2 linked regions of the Tautonia marina genome follow. Each later gene encodes a partner of the first gene's protein in a complex. Links are inferred from orthologs where the notes say so. Each region holds a gene or a part of one and is shown on either strand. Other genes may lie near its edges. The genes, in order: GA615_RS15615 and uvrB.

Region 1 (3,574 bases):
ATAAACGCGGCGCAGAAACAACTCACCATGCTGCTCGATCATCTTGCCAATCCGGGGCACCTCAATAATGTCGGTCCCGATCCCCAGAATGTTCATACGTGGTCGACCCTCTGTTCGAAGCAAAACGCCTGGTTCATCCGTTGAACCCTGGTGCGATTCCTGAGTCTATCCGAGTTGAGCCCACCAGGCCAATCCGACCTCAAATCTCCCGAGTGGGAGACCTCTCCTGCCGGATGAAGCGCCTGCGGCCCGATAAGGGAATCGCATCGCGGAGGATACTGCACGATGCTATACTGCCATTGGATGCGATACGGACGTACCGCTCTCGACGCCACCATGCCAGGGACGGATCGCTGATGGATTTGCTCTCCGATTTGACGGCCCCCCAGCGAGAGGCCGTCTCCCATGTGAATGGCCCGCTCCTGGTCCTCGCCGGAGCCGGATCAGGCAAAACGCGGGTCATCACCCGCAGAGTCGCCTCACTCCTCGGGCACGGCATTCCGGGACGGCATATCCTGGCGTTGACCTTCACCAACAAGGCCGCCACCGAGATGCGAGAACGGATCACCGCCCTGGTGCCCGATCACGGTGTCTGGGTCGGCACCTTCCATGCACTCTGTGCTCGTCTGCTTCGCGAATTCGGCCCGAAAATCGGCCTCGATCGTGGCTTTACCATCTACGATCAGCCCGACCGCCTCCGCGTCCTCAAATCGGTCATGGAGCAACTCGACCTGCTCGATGCAGGTGTCGCCCCGGAAAAGGTCGAAGCCGCCATTAGCCGGGCCAAGAACGAAATGCTTGACCCCGAAACCTACTTGGCCCGCCGCGGAGATGGCGCCGATCACGTCTCCGCCGTGGTGGGACGGGTCTTCAAAGGGTATCAGACTCGACTCCTGGAGTCGTCCGCCGTCGATTTCGACGACCTCCTCACCCACGTCGTAACGTTGCTCCGCCAGGATCACGAACTCCGAGCCCGCCTCGACGACCGCTACAAATACATTCTCGTCGACGAATATCAGGATACCAACCTCGCCCAGTATGCGATCGTCCGAGCCCTTTCGGTCGATACTCCCAACCTGTGTGTCACGGGCGATCCCGACCAGTCCATTTACGGATGGCGGGGCGCGAACCTCAATAACATCCTCGAATTCGAGCATGATTACCGCGGTTGCAAGGTCATCCGCCTCGAACACAATTATCGCAGCACCAAAAATATCCTTCGGGTTGCCGATCACGTCATCCATCACAACCGGCGCCGAAAGGCCAAGGTCCTGACGACCGAAAACCCCGAGGGTGATCCGGTCGAACTGACCACTTTTGCCAACGAAACGGAAGAAGCGCAAGCCATTGCCTCCACCATCGCCGACCTGGTGCGTAATGGAGGGTACTCGTTTGGAGAAATCGCCGTTTTTGTCCGGGTCACCGCCCTAACCCGCGGGCTTGAATCCGCCTTCCGATCGCTCGCCATTCCTTATCAGGTGGTCGGCGGCGTCTCGTTCTACGAGCGCATCGAAGTCAAGGATGTGCTTGCGTATCTGAGCCTCCTCAACAATCCGAAAGATGATGTTGCGTTTCTCCGAGCAATCAATGCCCCCCCTCGGGGGCTCGGGAAAGTCAGCCTCGACCGGCTCCAGGGCTACGCTCGTGACCGCGGAATTCCCCTCAGTGCCGCTGTTCGAGAGGCCGCCTCAATCGCCGGTCTAACCCCCAAGGCACGCTCCGGACTTCGTGACTTCGTCCTCCTGATGGATGAACTCGCAGCGCTCAGCGATCACTCCTCAGCCGAGGAACTCACTCGAAAACTTATGAACCTCAGCGGATACCGGGATTACTGGGCCAATCAACCTAAGGGGGACGGCGAGGACCGCGTCGCCAACCTCGACGAACTCGTCTCCGCGGCCCGACAGTTTGACCTGGAACATCCCGAGTCCACAGTCCTTGACTTCCTGGCCGATGTCACCCTGAGCTCGGCGGTCGATCGCTGGAAGGACGAAGGGGGAGCCGTCACCTTGATGACCCTCCACGCCTCGAAAGGTCTGGAGTTCCCCGTCGTCTTTATCGTCGGGCTGGAACAAGGGCTCCTCCCCCATTCCCGAGCCTCCGACAACGATGCCGAACTGGAGGAGGAGCGTCGCCTCTTCTTCGTCGGTATCACCCGAGCCCAGCGCGAACTCCGTCTGAGTCATTGCCGGGTCCGAGAGTTCCGGGGCCAGCGATCGGTTGCCATTCCCTCGCAATTTCTCATGGAATTACCGGAAGGCCCGATCCGGTATCGCGACCTCACCGGGGGTGACGATGAAATGCCGCTTTCCTCCCGGCGAGTGGCTCGAACCCCCTCCCCGACTCCTTCCCGCCCTGTCTCCGCAGTTCCCGCAGATCGTTTCCGCTTGACCACCGCCGCCGCGCTGGCCAACCCCCCAGGATCGGGGGCACGCCCCGATGCGGAATCGACCGGCGACCTGTCTGCCTTTCGTCCAGGGGTTCTCGTGCTCCACCCGCAGTACGGGCTCGGGAAAATTGTTTCCATCGACGGAGCCGGCCCAAACCGTAAAGGACGGGTCGCCTTCACCGTGGGAGGGGAACGAACATTCGTACTAGCTCGGTCGCCGCTCCGACCGGTCAAACGATCCTGACCTTGACAACCCCTTCAGATCCATATTCGGAAATGCACCGCATTTTGCTCGTCAATACCGAACCCTTGACGTCTCCTCGAAGTCTGGCCAGAAGGATCCTGTTCCAATTCACGCCCCCCCCTTGCCGATTGATCTCGGTTCGTCTCGGAGTTGTCCGATCATGATTCGCCTCGGCGTCAACATCGATCACGTTGCCACCATTCGACAGGCCCGAGGGGGGCGCGAACCCGACCCGGTCTGGGCGGCGGTCCTGTCCGAACTCGGAGGCGCCGATGGCATCACCGTCCACCTGCGGGAAGACCGCCGGCATATTCAGGAACGTGATCTCCGCATTCTCAGGGAAACCGTTCGAACTCGCTTGAATCTTGAGATCTCCCTCGCTCCGGAAATCGTTGCCATCGCCCTCGACGTCCGCCCCGATCAGGTCACCTTCGTTCCCGAACACCGCCAGGAAGTGACAACCGAAGGAGGCCTCGACCTCCTCAGTCATCGTGATCGAATCGCCGAAGCCGTGTCGCGATGCCACGAAGCAGGAATCGAGGTCAGTCTCTTTCTCGACCCCGATCCGGCGCAGGTCGAGACCGCCGCTGCGGTTGGTGCCATCGCCGTGGAACTCCACACCGGCCGCTATGCCGACGCGATCAACGCCTCATCGCGTCAAAGCGAACTCGACGCATTATTCGACGCCGGTCGTCGGATCCAGCAGGATGGTTTGCTCCTTCACGCCGGACATGGGCTCACCCTTCAGAATGTTGCCGCAGTTGCCCGCATCCCTGGAATGCTGGAATTAAACATTGGACACAGCATCGTCTCTCGCGCCGTATTCGTGGGATTCGAACGAGCAGTGGCCGAAATGAAACAAGCCATCCTCGACGCGCTCACACAACCGAATCCGGTTCGTTGAACGCCGTCCAACCAGAGGGATTCGTGACTTCGTTGTC
Region 2 (10,458 bases), on another replicon or contig:
GCCATTGATCAGGAGGTTCGTGCGCTGGAATCCTGCTCGCAATTCCTCGGCGAAGCGTCCGCCGTCAAACTCTCCTTCCACATGAACGGCATCCAGGACGAGGGTGATCGGCGCCTCCGGAAGGGCATCGATCGTGAAGGAGACCTCATACTCGTCGGCATCGGGCATGGGTGGGTCGAGTTCGGGCATGATCTGATCGCCGAGGTGTCGGGCGTGAGGGTCGAGGATCTGCCTGCGTTTTTCCCCGAGAAGTTCCATCTGGCGGAGCTGAGTGCCGGGAACGGTGAACGTCCCGGCAAAGGGCACCTCAATCTCGAAGCCTTCGGCATCGACTCCCTTGAGCACTCCTTCCACTCGATCTGGTCGTGACTCCGGATCGCCCACCTCCCACTCGACCCGTACCCAGGTTCCCGACAGCGGTTCAGACGGAATCGGCTTACGCTGAAAAAAAATCCCCGCCACCTGAGACCACAACGCCTCTCGAACGTCCCCAAGAAGCCGAATGCGAACGCCGTTCTCATCGGCCGACTCCACGGAACCCCAGAGCTGATTCCCGGAAACCATCCGCAGCTCATCCTGAGTCGGATCAATTTCCGGATCATTCGTCGGCTCGAACGATCGAATCACCTGGAGATCGTCGACTTGAGCCGCAACGTCTTCCGGATCGTCCGCGTCTCGGGCAGCCTCGGCCTGGAAGCGAAGGGCGAGGAGAGCTCCCCTCGGCCCCCCTCCTCGGCCCAGATCGTTGCCGTCGATGGTCAACAAGGTCCGTCCGGGGCCGAACCGGACCACCAAACGGTGCCAACCCGGCTCCAGAATCAATGGCTGCACCACGATCTCCGGCCCCCCCCGAGACTCGACCGAGGGGAACTCGTCCTTCCAGCCAAGGACAACTCGCGTGATCTCCTCACCGTTCGGGCCGTCGAAGATCAGATCGACAAACCAGCGCTGACCGGCGAAGCGTCGCCCTTCCCAGGAAAACGAACACTCAACCCGACCGGCATCAACCGGTTCCGGAAATTCGAGTCGTGCCTGCGACGCTCCGGGCTGGAGTCTCAGAAGGGCACCTTCATCGTCCTGCCGGGGAACGATGTCTGCCCCTGGCTGAAGGCTCCAAAGCTCCTGAGGATCGGGCGAGTCAAACCGATCCGTAAAAACCTGGGCCTCTCCCGGCCGCTGAATGAGTGAAGCAACGGCGAGACGGTCGATGGTCACGGGCTGGGCGTCGGAGCCCAGCCTCATCCGGATCGTCTCGTCGTCGACGGAAACCAGTCGTCCGGAAAGCCGCTGATCGAATCCAAACGCGAGCAGAAACGGCTGAGCTTCGGCTCGCGGCGCGTCCTCATTGTCCCCGTCGAGGCGTAGAAGTCGTGCGATCTGGTCCAGGGGAATCCTCGGCGGTGATCCCGAGTCGGTTTCGAACGTGATCGAGCCGTCGGGCGAGCCGGCCAAATGCCCGACGACGCGCTGTCCGTCCCGCAGTTCGGCGACCTGCCGCATCATCACCGATCGCTGGCTGCCCTGAAGTCCCATTGGAACCAGTGAGAGCAGGCCGAGGCCGCAGAAGCAGAGCGCCAGTCTGTACGAAGGCATTCTCCGGGCAATCACGGTGCGACCTCCGGGCCGTTGGGGTTCGTCGAGCGGCCAACCGATCGGTCTCTCGCGCCGCACCGCGCCGGTTCGTGCCGCGATCCGTTTCGGAGCGGAGTGCGACGGGCGGCACTTCAAGCGATCGCGCGGCCGATTCCCTGTGGCGATCGGCTCCAAGCGAAGGGACGAGAGGCCCGTGCAGGCTCCCCCCTTCCCTGAGGCGTTTAGTGTACCGGGATCGCTCGCTTCTGTCGGCGCCCGGCAGCGAGTCCTCGACCCGGAACGTGAACCGCGATAGAACCAATCCTTCAGGAATCACGATCTGTTCTCACCAGGAGACCGCCCCCGATGACTTCAATTGCTCGTCGCCTTGCTCTGCTTTCGATGATCCTCGTGCTGCCATGGTCCCATGTGGTCTTTGCCCAGGACGAGGCCACCGACGCCGATCGACCGCTCCGGATTATCGTCTTCGGCGCGCACCCGGACGATTGCGAACTGAAGGCGGGAGGCACCGCCGCCCGATGGGCCAAGCTCGGCCATAAGGTCAAGTTCGTCAGTACCACCAACGGCGACATTGGCCATCATGAAATGGCCGGTGGTGCGCTCGCCCAGCGCCGCACCGCCGAGGTCGAACGATGTGCCGAAATCCTCGGAATCGAAACCGAAGTGCTCGACATCCATGATGGCGAGCTGATGCCGACGCTCGAAAACCGCCGGACCATCACCCGATTGATCCGAGAATGGGAGGCCGACCTCGTCATCTCTCACCGACCCAACGATTACCACCCCGACCACCGCTATACCGGCATCCTCGTGCAGGACGCGGCCTTCATGGTCATCGTTCCTTACTTCTGCCCCGATGTGCCGGCCCTTCGGAAGAATCCAGTCTTCATGTACTCCGAAGACGGTTTCCAGAAGCCGAACCCGTTTACACCCGATGTCGTCGTGCCCATCGATGAGGTGCTCGACCAGAAGGTCGCCGCCATCGACGCCCTCGGCTCGCAATTTTACGAGTGGAACCCCTGGCTGTTCGGCTACCTGGACGAGGTGCCTGAGTCGCCCGAAGGTCGGCTCGAATGGACTCGCGAACGAGCGCTCCGGCGCTGGGGAGGCGTGGCCGATCGGTTCCGCGAGGAACTGGCCGATTGGGTCGGTGCCGATGCCGCCGAAAAGGTGAAGGTGGCCGAAGCCTTTGAGATCTGTGAGTACGGCTCTCAACCCTCAAAAGAGGAACTGGCCAAGCTCTTCCCCTTCTTCGGTGAGCAGAAGTAACAAAGCGCTCGTCGAGTCGTCGCGAGTGGTCATCTAATGAAAAATCCCCGAACATCGAGCCGCCACCACGTCGGCGCCGATGTTCGGGGATTGAGGGAAGGAAGGATGCTCGCGGAGAGAGGGCCGGTGCAGGGGGTCCGGCCCTCCCGACGATCAACCGCCTCCGGGAACCGTTCCGACGTCGGGACCACCGCAACGGCGGAGGTAATCCTTGTCGATGTAAATCACTTCGACGCGAGCGTCGCGGTGATTGAACGGAATCGGATAGTCAGACCAGTACAACTCGTCGAAGTAGACGGTGCACTTGTAGTGACAGTGGATCAGCTGGCAAGGTCCGGCCAGAGGATAGACCTTGCACGGATCGACCGACTCGCCGATCTTCTCGATCACGAAGCGAGCGTTGTTCCGCTGAACCGTGTAGAACGGGTCCATTCCAGCCCGGAACTTGGGAACTTTGGCCCAGATTTCCGCCTCGCTCGGCGGATCCAGGCATGGGGGCGGTGCGAATTCGCCGGGGACCGGGTCGAGAATCGGCACGCGGTCCAGTTCTTCCTTGGCGATATCTTCTTCCAGTCGCTGAGACTGGGAAGGCAAGATCGGCCAGGCAAACGACCAGCCGGTCGGGTGAAGCGGCGAAATATTTCGGAACACGTACGGGATGCCACATCCGCCAATGCCGGCGGACATTGTCAAAAATAGGGCACCCGTCAACAGGCCGCGAACCCATTTCGGGGTGTGCGGGCCCCGGTGCCGCGCGGAACGGGTCATTGTGTCTTCCCCTCCTTGGGATCAATCGCCATCCGTTCGGGGGGCCCTCCACCCCTCCGACTCCGGCGCCGGGACCACTCTCGCCTGATGGACTCCGACGATCCCCGTCGGTTCCGGCGAGAGGCCGGCCCAGGTTCCTGGCTCGTAACGATTATCGAACCAAGATCGCTCCGGCTGTGAGAAATTCCGCGACGCCGGTGGAGGCCGCGGTTCCCCGGTCAATCCCGATTTTAGGATCGATCGAGCGTTTCCAACGGAAGGATCGGTCCAACCGGCATTTGATCTTGAGCCCTGCCGGACCTCTCTGCGGAAAGACTCGGCTTGAGTCTGCCATCCCCTCGGTCCTAAACTGTAATTCTGTCGATTATCACCCTGTTCGTCGTCGAAACGTCCGAAGCCCTCAGGGAGGGGATTTCATGCCACCAACTCGGCCGCTCTGGGGATGGGGGGTGTGGCATCGAGGCGTCCTCGCCGCCCTGGTCGGATTGCCGGCGAGCCTGCTCGGGCTCCTTTCCCCGAAGACTGAGCCAACCCCCGACCAGTTGCCTCCGTCGTCGATGGTTGTCGAACTCAATTCCGCCCCGCCGATGGCCTTGCTCGCCTTGCCGGGCCTCGGGCCGACTCGCGTCGATCGAATTCTCTCGGCTCGCGAGGAAGTGCCGATCAAGTCGCTCGACGACCTCGCCCATCGGGTCAAGGGGATCGGCCCGGCAACCATCGAAGGAATCCGCCCCTTCGTTCGAGTCGGCATCCCCTCGCGTGACGACCGAGCGATACCGGCGTCACCTTGATCTCCGGCAACTGTCGACTCCTCTCGCGCTGCCCTGCCCTATTGATCGCGTCAATCCATCGAGGCCGCCATGTCCGAGTTTCGGATCGAACGTCCATTTCCCCCAGCCGGCGATCAACCGGCGGCGATCGAGGCTCTCGTTTCGGGAGTGACCGAGGGCAAGGGACACCAGACCTTGCTCGGCGTGACCGGCTCCGGCAAAACCTACACGATGGCCAACGTGATTGCCCAGTTAGGCCGGCCAGCGTTGATTCTTTCCCATAACAAGACCCTTGCCGCTCAGCTCTACGCTGAGTTTCGCGACTTCTTCCCCCACAACGCCGTTCGCTATTTCGTCAGTTACTACGATTACTACCAGCCCGAAGCTTATATCCCCCAGCGCGACATCTACATTGAAAAGGATGCGTCGATCAACGAGGAGATTGAACGCCTCCGCCTGGCCGCCACCAGTGCCCTTGTGAGCCGCCGCGATACGATCGTCGTCTCCTCCGTCTCCTCGATCTACGGCCTCGGTTCTCCGGATGACTACCGGAAGATGATGGTTCACCTCCGCCTCGGCGACATCATCGACCGCGACGAGATGCTCCTGAAACTCGTTGACATTCAGTACGACCGCAACGACATCTCCTTCGAGCGCGGCAAGTTCCGCGTTCGAGGCGACGTGGTCGAGGTCTGGCCCGCCTACGAAGAAACCGCCGTCCGCATTGAGCTGTTCGGCGACGAGGTCGAGACCCTGGCCGAGATCGACCCCATCTCGGGAGCCGTCATCGAAAAACGTCCGGATCTTTACATCTATCCGGCCAAGCACTTCGTCCTTCCCGAAGAACGGATCAAGGGGGCCGTCGATGCCATCAAGGAAGAACTCGATCAGCGTCTGACCCAGCTCAAGGAACACGGCAAGCTGCTCGAAGCCCAGCGCCTCTCCGCCCGAACCCGTTACGACATGGAAATGCTGCTCGAAGTCGGCTACTGCCAGGGAATCGAGAACTACAGCCGCCATCTTTCCGGTCGCAAGGCCGGGGAAACACCGAACACCTTGCTCGACTTTTTCCCGGACGATGCCTTGATGTTCATTGACGAGTCTCACGTCACAATCCCACAAGTCCGGGGTATGTTTGCTGGAGACTTCAGTCGCAAAAGCACCCTCGTCGAGCACGGGTTCCGCCTGCCAAGTGCGCTCGATAACCGTCCGTTGCGATTCGACGAATGGGAAACGAAGCTCGGCGCTCGGATCTATGTTTCCGCCACACCAAGCGACTATGAAATCACCATGTCCGGTGGCGAAGTGGTTGAACAGGTCATCCGACCGACCGGGCTGGTTGACCCAGTCGTTCGCGTCGAACCCGCGAGAGGACAGGTCCCGGCCCTACTCGAAGAGGTACGCCGACGGGCCGAGCGAGGTGAGCGCATCCTCATCACCACCCTGACCAAGCGACTTGCCGAGGAACTCTCTCGATACCTCAAGGAACAAGGCACCCGGACCAAGTGGCTCCACTCCGAGCTCGATGCCTTCGAACGGGTTCAGATCCTTCGAGAGCTTCGTGAAGGGGCCTTCGATGCCCTTGTCGGCGTGAACCTCCTGCGGGAAGGGCTCGACCTTCCCGAGGTGTCGATGGTCTGCATCCTCGACGCCGACAAAGAAGGCTTCCTCCGCAGCGAAACAAGCCTGATTCAGACCATCGGTCGAGCCGCCCGCAACGTCAACGCCGAGGTCGTTCTCTACGCCGATACCGTCACCCGCTCCATGCAAAACGCAATCGATGAAACGAGCCGTAGACGAGCCAAGCAACTGGCCTACAATTCAGAACACGGTATTACCCCGGAAACCATTCGCAAAGCAATCCGACGCGGGATTGAAGAGGAAATTCAGGCCCGGTCGATCGCCCGCAAGGCCGTCGGCAAGAACGAAGAAGCCGCGATTACCGAGGAATACCTCAACGAGTTGGAAGGTGAAATGCTTCAGGCCGCGGAATCACTCGAATTCGAACGAGCCGCGGCCCTGCGCGATCGGATCGTGCAATTGCGATCCCAAATTGACGGGGGACCGGAACGCCCTCTGGCAACTCCTCAGGCCGTGGGGGCTCGTCGTCGCGGGGGCGGAAAAAAAGGGCGAAGCCGTCCGAAACCTGGTTGAACCGGCCCTCGGTTGAGCCCGCCGTTCCCCTGGCAAAACTCCTGCTCTTGACCACGGTCATAACCTATCTTTTTCAATGAAGCACGCATTCAAATCCAGACGCGTGGGCGTCTTTGAATCGTTCCGAGAGGAGTCTCAGTCGTGTCATTGCGCACCTTGATCCTGCTCAGTCCCTTTGTGCTTGCCGTGATTCTGGGTCGAGCCGTCAGACTTCCCGAGGAACCCCGAGCGCAAGACACTGGGCCCATGTACAACTTCTCCATGAAGCGATATCAGTGGAACGAGCGACCGCTCCTCGTCTTCGCGCCTTCGAGAGACGACCAGGCCTATTGCGAAACCATGATTATCTGGAATCGCAACGGACCGAAACTCGACGAGTACGACCTCGTGCTGCTTGAGGTCTTCGAGGACGGAGTGAGTCGCGCCGACGGTCGGGAAATCCCGCAGGAGTCCGCGACTCACCTCCGCGAGCGATTCCAGGTCGAAGACGGGGACTTGACCATTCTTCTGGTGGGCAAGGATGGTTCCGAAAAGGGTCGATGGAATCAACTGCCTCCCTTGCAAGACATCTATGACCTGATCGACACTATGCCCATGCGTCAGCGGGAAATCCGATCGCAGCAGGACGCCCATCCGGAGTAAGCTCTCAGGGAGCCCCCGTCGAGTTCCGACGCGCCTCCCTTCCGAGTCGATCTCCCATGACCTTGCAGCATCCGCCGTACGAATTTGGTTCCGCTGAACATAACAATGCAGAGGCCCTGATCGCGCTGGCCCTCTCCGAGGACCTGGGTCAGCGCGGTGATCTCACCGCCGAAGCGACCATTCCCTCCGAAGCGACCGGCGCAGCTCGCTTCGTTGCTCGGCAATCGGGGATCCTTGCCGGATTGCCCGTCGTGGCCCTGATCGCCCAACGGTTTGGACTGGCTCAAGGTTTTGTCCCAGAGCGATCCGATGGTGACCCGCTCGAACCGGGAACGCTCATCGCTCGGGTTTCCGGACCAATGCGAGCCATTCTATCGATGGAACGAACGGCGTTGAATTTCCTTCAGCGGCTGTCTGGGATTGCCACGCAGACTCATCGGTTCGTCCTGGCGGTTGAAGGCACCCACGCGGCCATCCTCGACACCCGAAAAACAACCCCCGGCTGGCGTTGGCTGGAAAAGTACGCGGTGCGATGCGGCGGCGGAGCGAACCACCGGATCGGCCTCTTTGACGCGGTTCTCATCAAGGACAACCATCTCGCCTGGCTTGCTTCCTCGGGAGATCCGATCGGTCGGGCGATCACCGCGGCGCGTCAGCTTGCCCCCCCGGGAACCACTGTCGAGGTCGAAGTGGACACCCTCGACCAGTTCGATCGAGCTCTGTCCTGTCGGCCTGACATTGTCTTGCTTGATAATTTTACACATCACGATTTGGCCGAAGCCGTTCGCCGTCGTGACGCTTCGTCCTCGACCGTTTTGCTCGAAGCTTCGGGAGGAATCGATCTCGCTTCGGTCGCCGAAGTCGCGCGAACCGGGGTCGATCGGATCAGCGTCGGGGCGATCACCCACTCGGCTCCGTCGCTCGACATTGGACTGGACGAAGAAATTGTCCGAGATTCTCATCGGTCGTGTTGACAGATGAGAGCGACGGCCTAGGGTTCTGTCGCCGGGGACATTGGTTGCCCCCGACCCTGAAGCGGTTCGCCGCTCCGGGTATCGTCGGCTCCTGCCGGCGAGACGCATCGGTGACGGCACCTTTGGGGAGGGGTGTCGTCGCACTTGTGAGGGGGTGGGGGAGGCGCACGGAGTGTGCCGAGGGGCCCCCGCCCCCTTCGTCTTGTCCTGGGACTTGGACCGGACGAGCCCGCTTGATAGACTCGATCACGACGGTGACGGGCCCGGCCCCGAACTCGTGACGGAGCCCCTCGTGATCTCCCCCGCATCTCCCCCCTGTCTGATCGGTTGCCCGATCGTCCCGGCCCGGGTCGTGGCGATGATGATCACCCTGATCGTCTCCCCGATTGCGTCCGGCTTCGCTCCTGGTCCCGATCGAGGCGATCCTTCGATGAATGAGCCTGGTCGGCAACCCTTGCTGGCCTTTTACTACGAACAGCTGAACCGTGACGGTGATCTCGACTCCTTTCAGAATCGCGTGGACGCTCGATATTCCGAGACCACCCTCCGTCGTCTGGTGTCGTCCGCCGATGTTCAAGCGCGCCGGGGAGCCGTCACCGCCCTCGGCCTGATCGGCGATTTCGGCTGCAACGACGCGCTCGGCCCGGCCCTTGCCGACGAGGACCCGACCGTCCGCCAACTCGCCTCCCAGTCGCTCTGGTCCATCTGGTTCCGAGCCGGAACCGATGAGCAGAACGAGACGCTCCGCCTGGTCGTCGAGTTGAATAACCGGGGTCTTACCCGAGAAGCCCAGCGTCAGGCCACCCGATTGATTGCCGAGGCCCCCAACTTCGCCGAGGCATACAACCAGCGGGCCATCGCGTCGTTCGTCCTCGGAGAGTTCGTCGAAAGCGCCGCCGACTGCAAGCGAGTGCTGGAACTGAACCCCTATCATTTTGGTGCCTTCGGTGGCCTCGGGCAGTGCTATCTGAAACTCGGTCGGCCCGATCTGGCGCTGGAAACTTATCGACGGTCCCTCACAATCCAGCCTCACGACGAAGGTTTGAAACGCCTGATCGAGGCGCTCGAAGCCGATCGATCGTGAGCGCGAGCCCTGTTCCCCCACCTCTTTCCGAACACCCGCCCCCATGCTCCCCCTGCCGATCGACTCGCGCTTGCCCGAGATCCTCAACGCGATTCGACAGCATCGATCGCTTGTGCTCGTCGCCGAGCCCGGCGCGGGCAAGACCACCCGCGTACCACCCGCCCTGCTCGACGCGGGCTTGCTTGATCCGGACCATCCCAACCTGATGGTGCTTCAACCGCGACGGGTGGCCGCGCGGGCCTCGGCTGCTCGAATCGCCCAGGAACGCGGCGGGAGCCTCGGCGAGGAAGTCGGCTACCTCGTCCGCTTCGAGCGTCGGATTGGCCCACGGACCCGTCTTCGCGTGGTAACTGAAGGGGTGTTGACCCGTCACCTGCTGAACGACCCGAGCCTCGACGGGATCGGCGCGGTCGTGCTCGACGAGTTCCATGAACGGAGCATCCATACCGACCTGGCCTTGGCCCTGCTCCGAGAGGTCCGGGACGCGCTCCGAAACGACTTGATCCTGGTTGTGATGTCGGCCACGCTCGACGCCGAACCCGTTGCCCGGTTTCTCGATGCCCCGATCGTCTCGGTCGAAGGGCGCAGGTTCCCCGTTGCCCTCTCATATCGCCCGTCCGACGGCACTCCCCTGCCCGATCGTGTCGCAAGTTCCGTCCGGGACATGCTCGATGATCCCGAAGACCCCGGCGACCTGCTCGTCTTCCTTCCCGGAGCCGAGGAGATACGCCGAACCGCTCAGGCCCTCGCTCCAACGGCGGATCGTCTCGGAATTGAGGTGCTCCCGCTCCACGGTTCCCTGTCGAGCATCGAGCAAGATCGGGCTCTGGCGCCATGCCCCCGCCGCAAGATCGTCCTGGCAACGAATCTCGCCGAGACCTCTCTGACCATCGACGGCATTCGCACGGTGATCGACAGCGGCTTTGCACGCCAGGCCTCGTCCGATCCGGCTCGCGGCCTCGATCGCCTGGAGCTGAGACGGATCAGCCGAGCCTCGGCCGACCAACGCACTGGCCGGGCCGGGCGCACCGCCCCCGGCCGTTGCGTGCGACTCTGGGCCGAGCGAGAGACGCGCGGGATGGCCCCGTTCGATCCTCCCGAAATTCATCGGGTGGACCTCTCCTCAACAGTGCTGACCCTCCATGCCTGGGGGGCCGGCGACCTCCCTGCCTTCTCCTGGTTTGAAGCCCCCGACCCCGACAGC

What was found.
Region 2: the proteins of GA615_RS15615 (region 1) and uvrB are in contact, whole or in part, in a crystal structure (PDB 7EGT), measured with the Thermus thermophilus proteins. The link is inferred for Tautonia marina from one-to-one orthologs. Residues at the interface, in WP_096412145.1 of Thermus thermophilus: His654, Arg656, Phe657, Gln666, Asp668, Glu669, Lys680, Arg681, Leu682, Ser683, Lys685, Tyr686, Ala687; in WP_096411307.1 of Thermus thermophilus: Glu23, Leu25, Arg26, Asp27, Gly28, Glu29, Arg30, Phe31, Arg55, Glu326, Asp327, Phe328, Glu379, Ser382, Gln383, His398, Gly400, Arg401.

The regions. Positions count from the first base shown.
Region 1 is NZ_WEZF01000012.1:102,220-105,793, forward strand. The notes cover bases 1-2,994. They hold GA615_RS15615 (ATP-dependent helicase), read left to right. Parts: upstream 1-356; coding sequence 357-2,633; downstream 2,634-2,994. Other genes in these bases: GA615_RS15610 (holo-ACP synthase), read right to left, coding at 1-42; GA615_RS15620 (pyridoxine 5'-phosphate synthase), read left to right, coding at 2,794-2,994. Outside these bases: more of GA615_RS15620, read left to right, coding at 2,995-3,537. UniProt on the Escherichia coli protein: A helicase with DNA-dependent ATPase activity. Unwinds DNA duplexes with 3'-5' polarity. Translocates on single-stranded DNA with 3'-5' polarity. Initiates unwinding more efficiently from a nicked substrate than double-stranded DNA.
Region 2 is NZ_WEZF01000006.1:240,725-251,182, reverse strand. Bases 4,053-7,022 are described here. They hold uvrB (excinuclease ABC subunit UvrB), read left to right. Parts: upstream 4,053-4,490; coding sequence 4,491-6,554; downstream 6,555-7,022. Other genes in these bases: GA615_RS09795 (DUF4174 domain-containing protein), read left to right, coding at 6,696-7,022; GA615_RS09805 (ComEA family DNA-binding protein), read left to right, coding at 4,053-4,421. Outside these bases: GA615_RS09820 (hypothetical protein), read right to left, coding at 1-1,593; GA615_RS09815 (PIG-L deacetylase family protein), read left to right, coding at 1,939-2,862; GA615_RS09810 (hypothetical protein), read right to left, coding at 3,016-3,513; more of GA615_RS09805, read left to right, coding at 4,047-4,052; more of GA615_RS09795, read left to right, coding at 7,023-7,196; nadC (carboxylating nicotinate-nucleotide diphosphorylase), read left to right, coding at 7,253-8,170; GA615_RS09785 (HEAT repeat domain-containing protein), read left to right, coding at 8,463-9,254; ATP-dependent helicase HrpB, read left to right, coding at 9,298-10,458. UniProt on the Escherichia coli protein: The UvrABC repair system catalyzes the recognition and processing of DNA lesions. A damage recognition complex composed of 2 UvrA and 2 UvrB subunits scans DNA for abnormalities.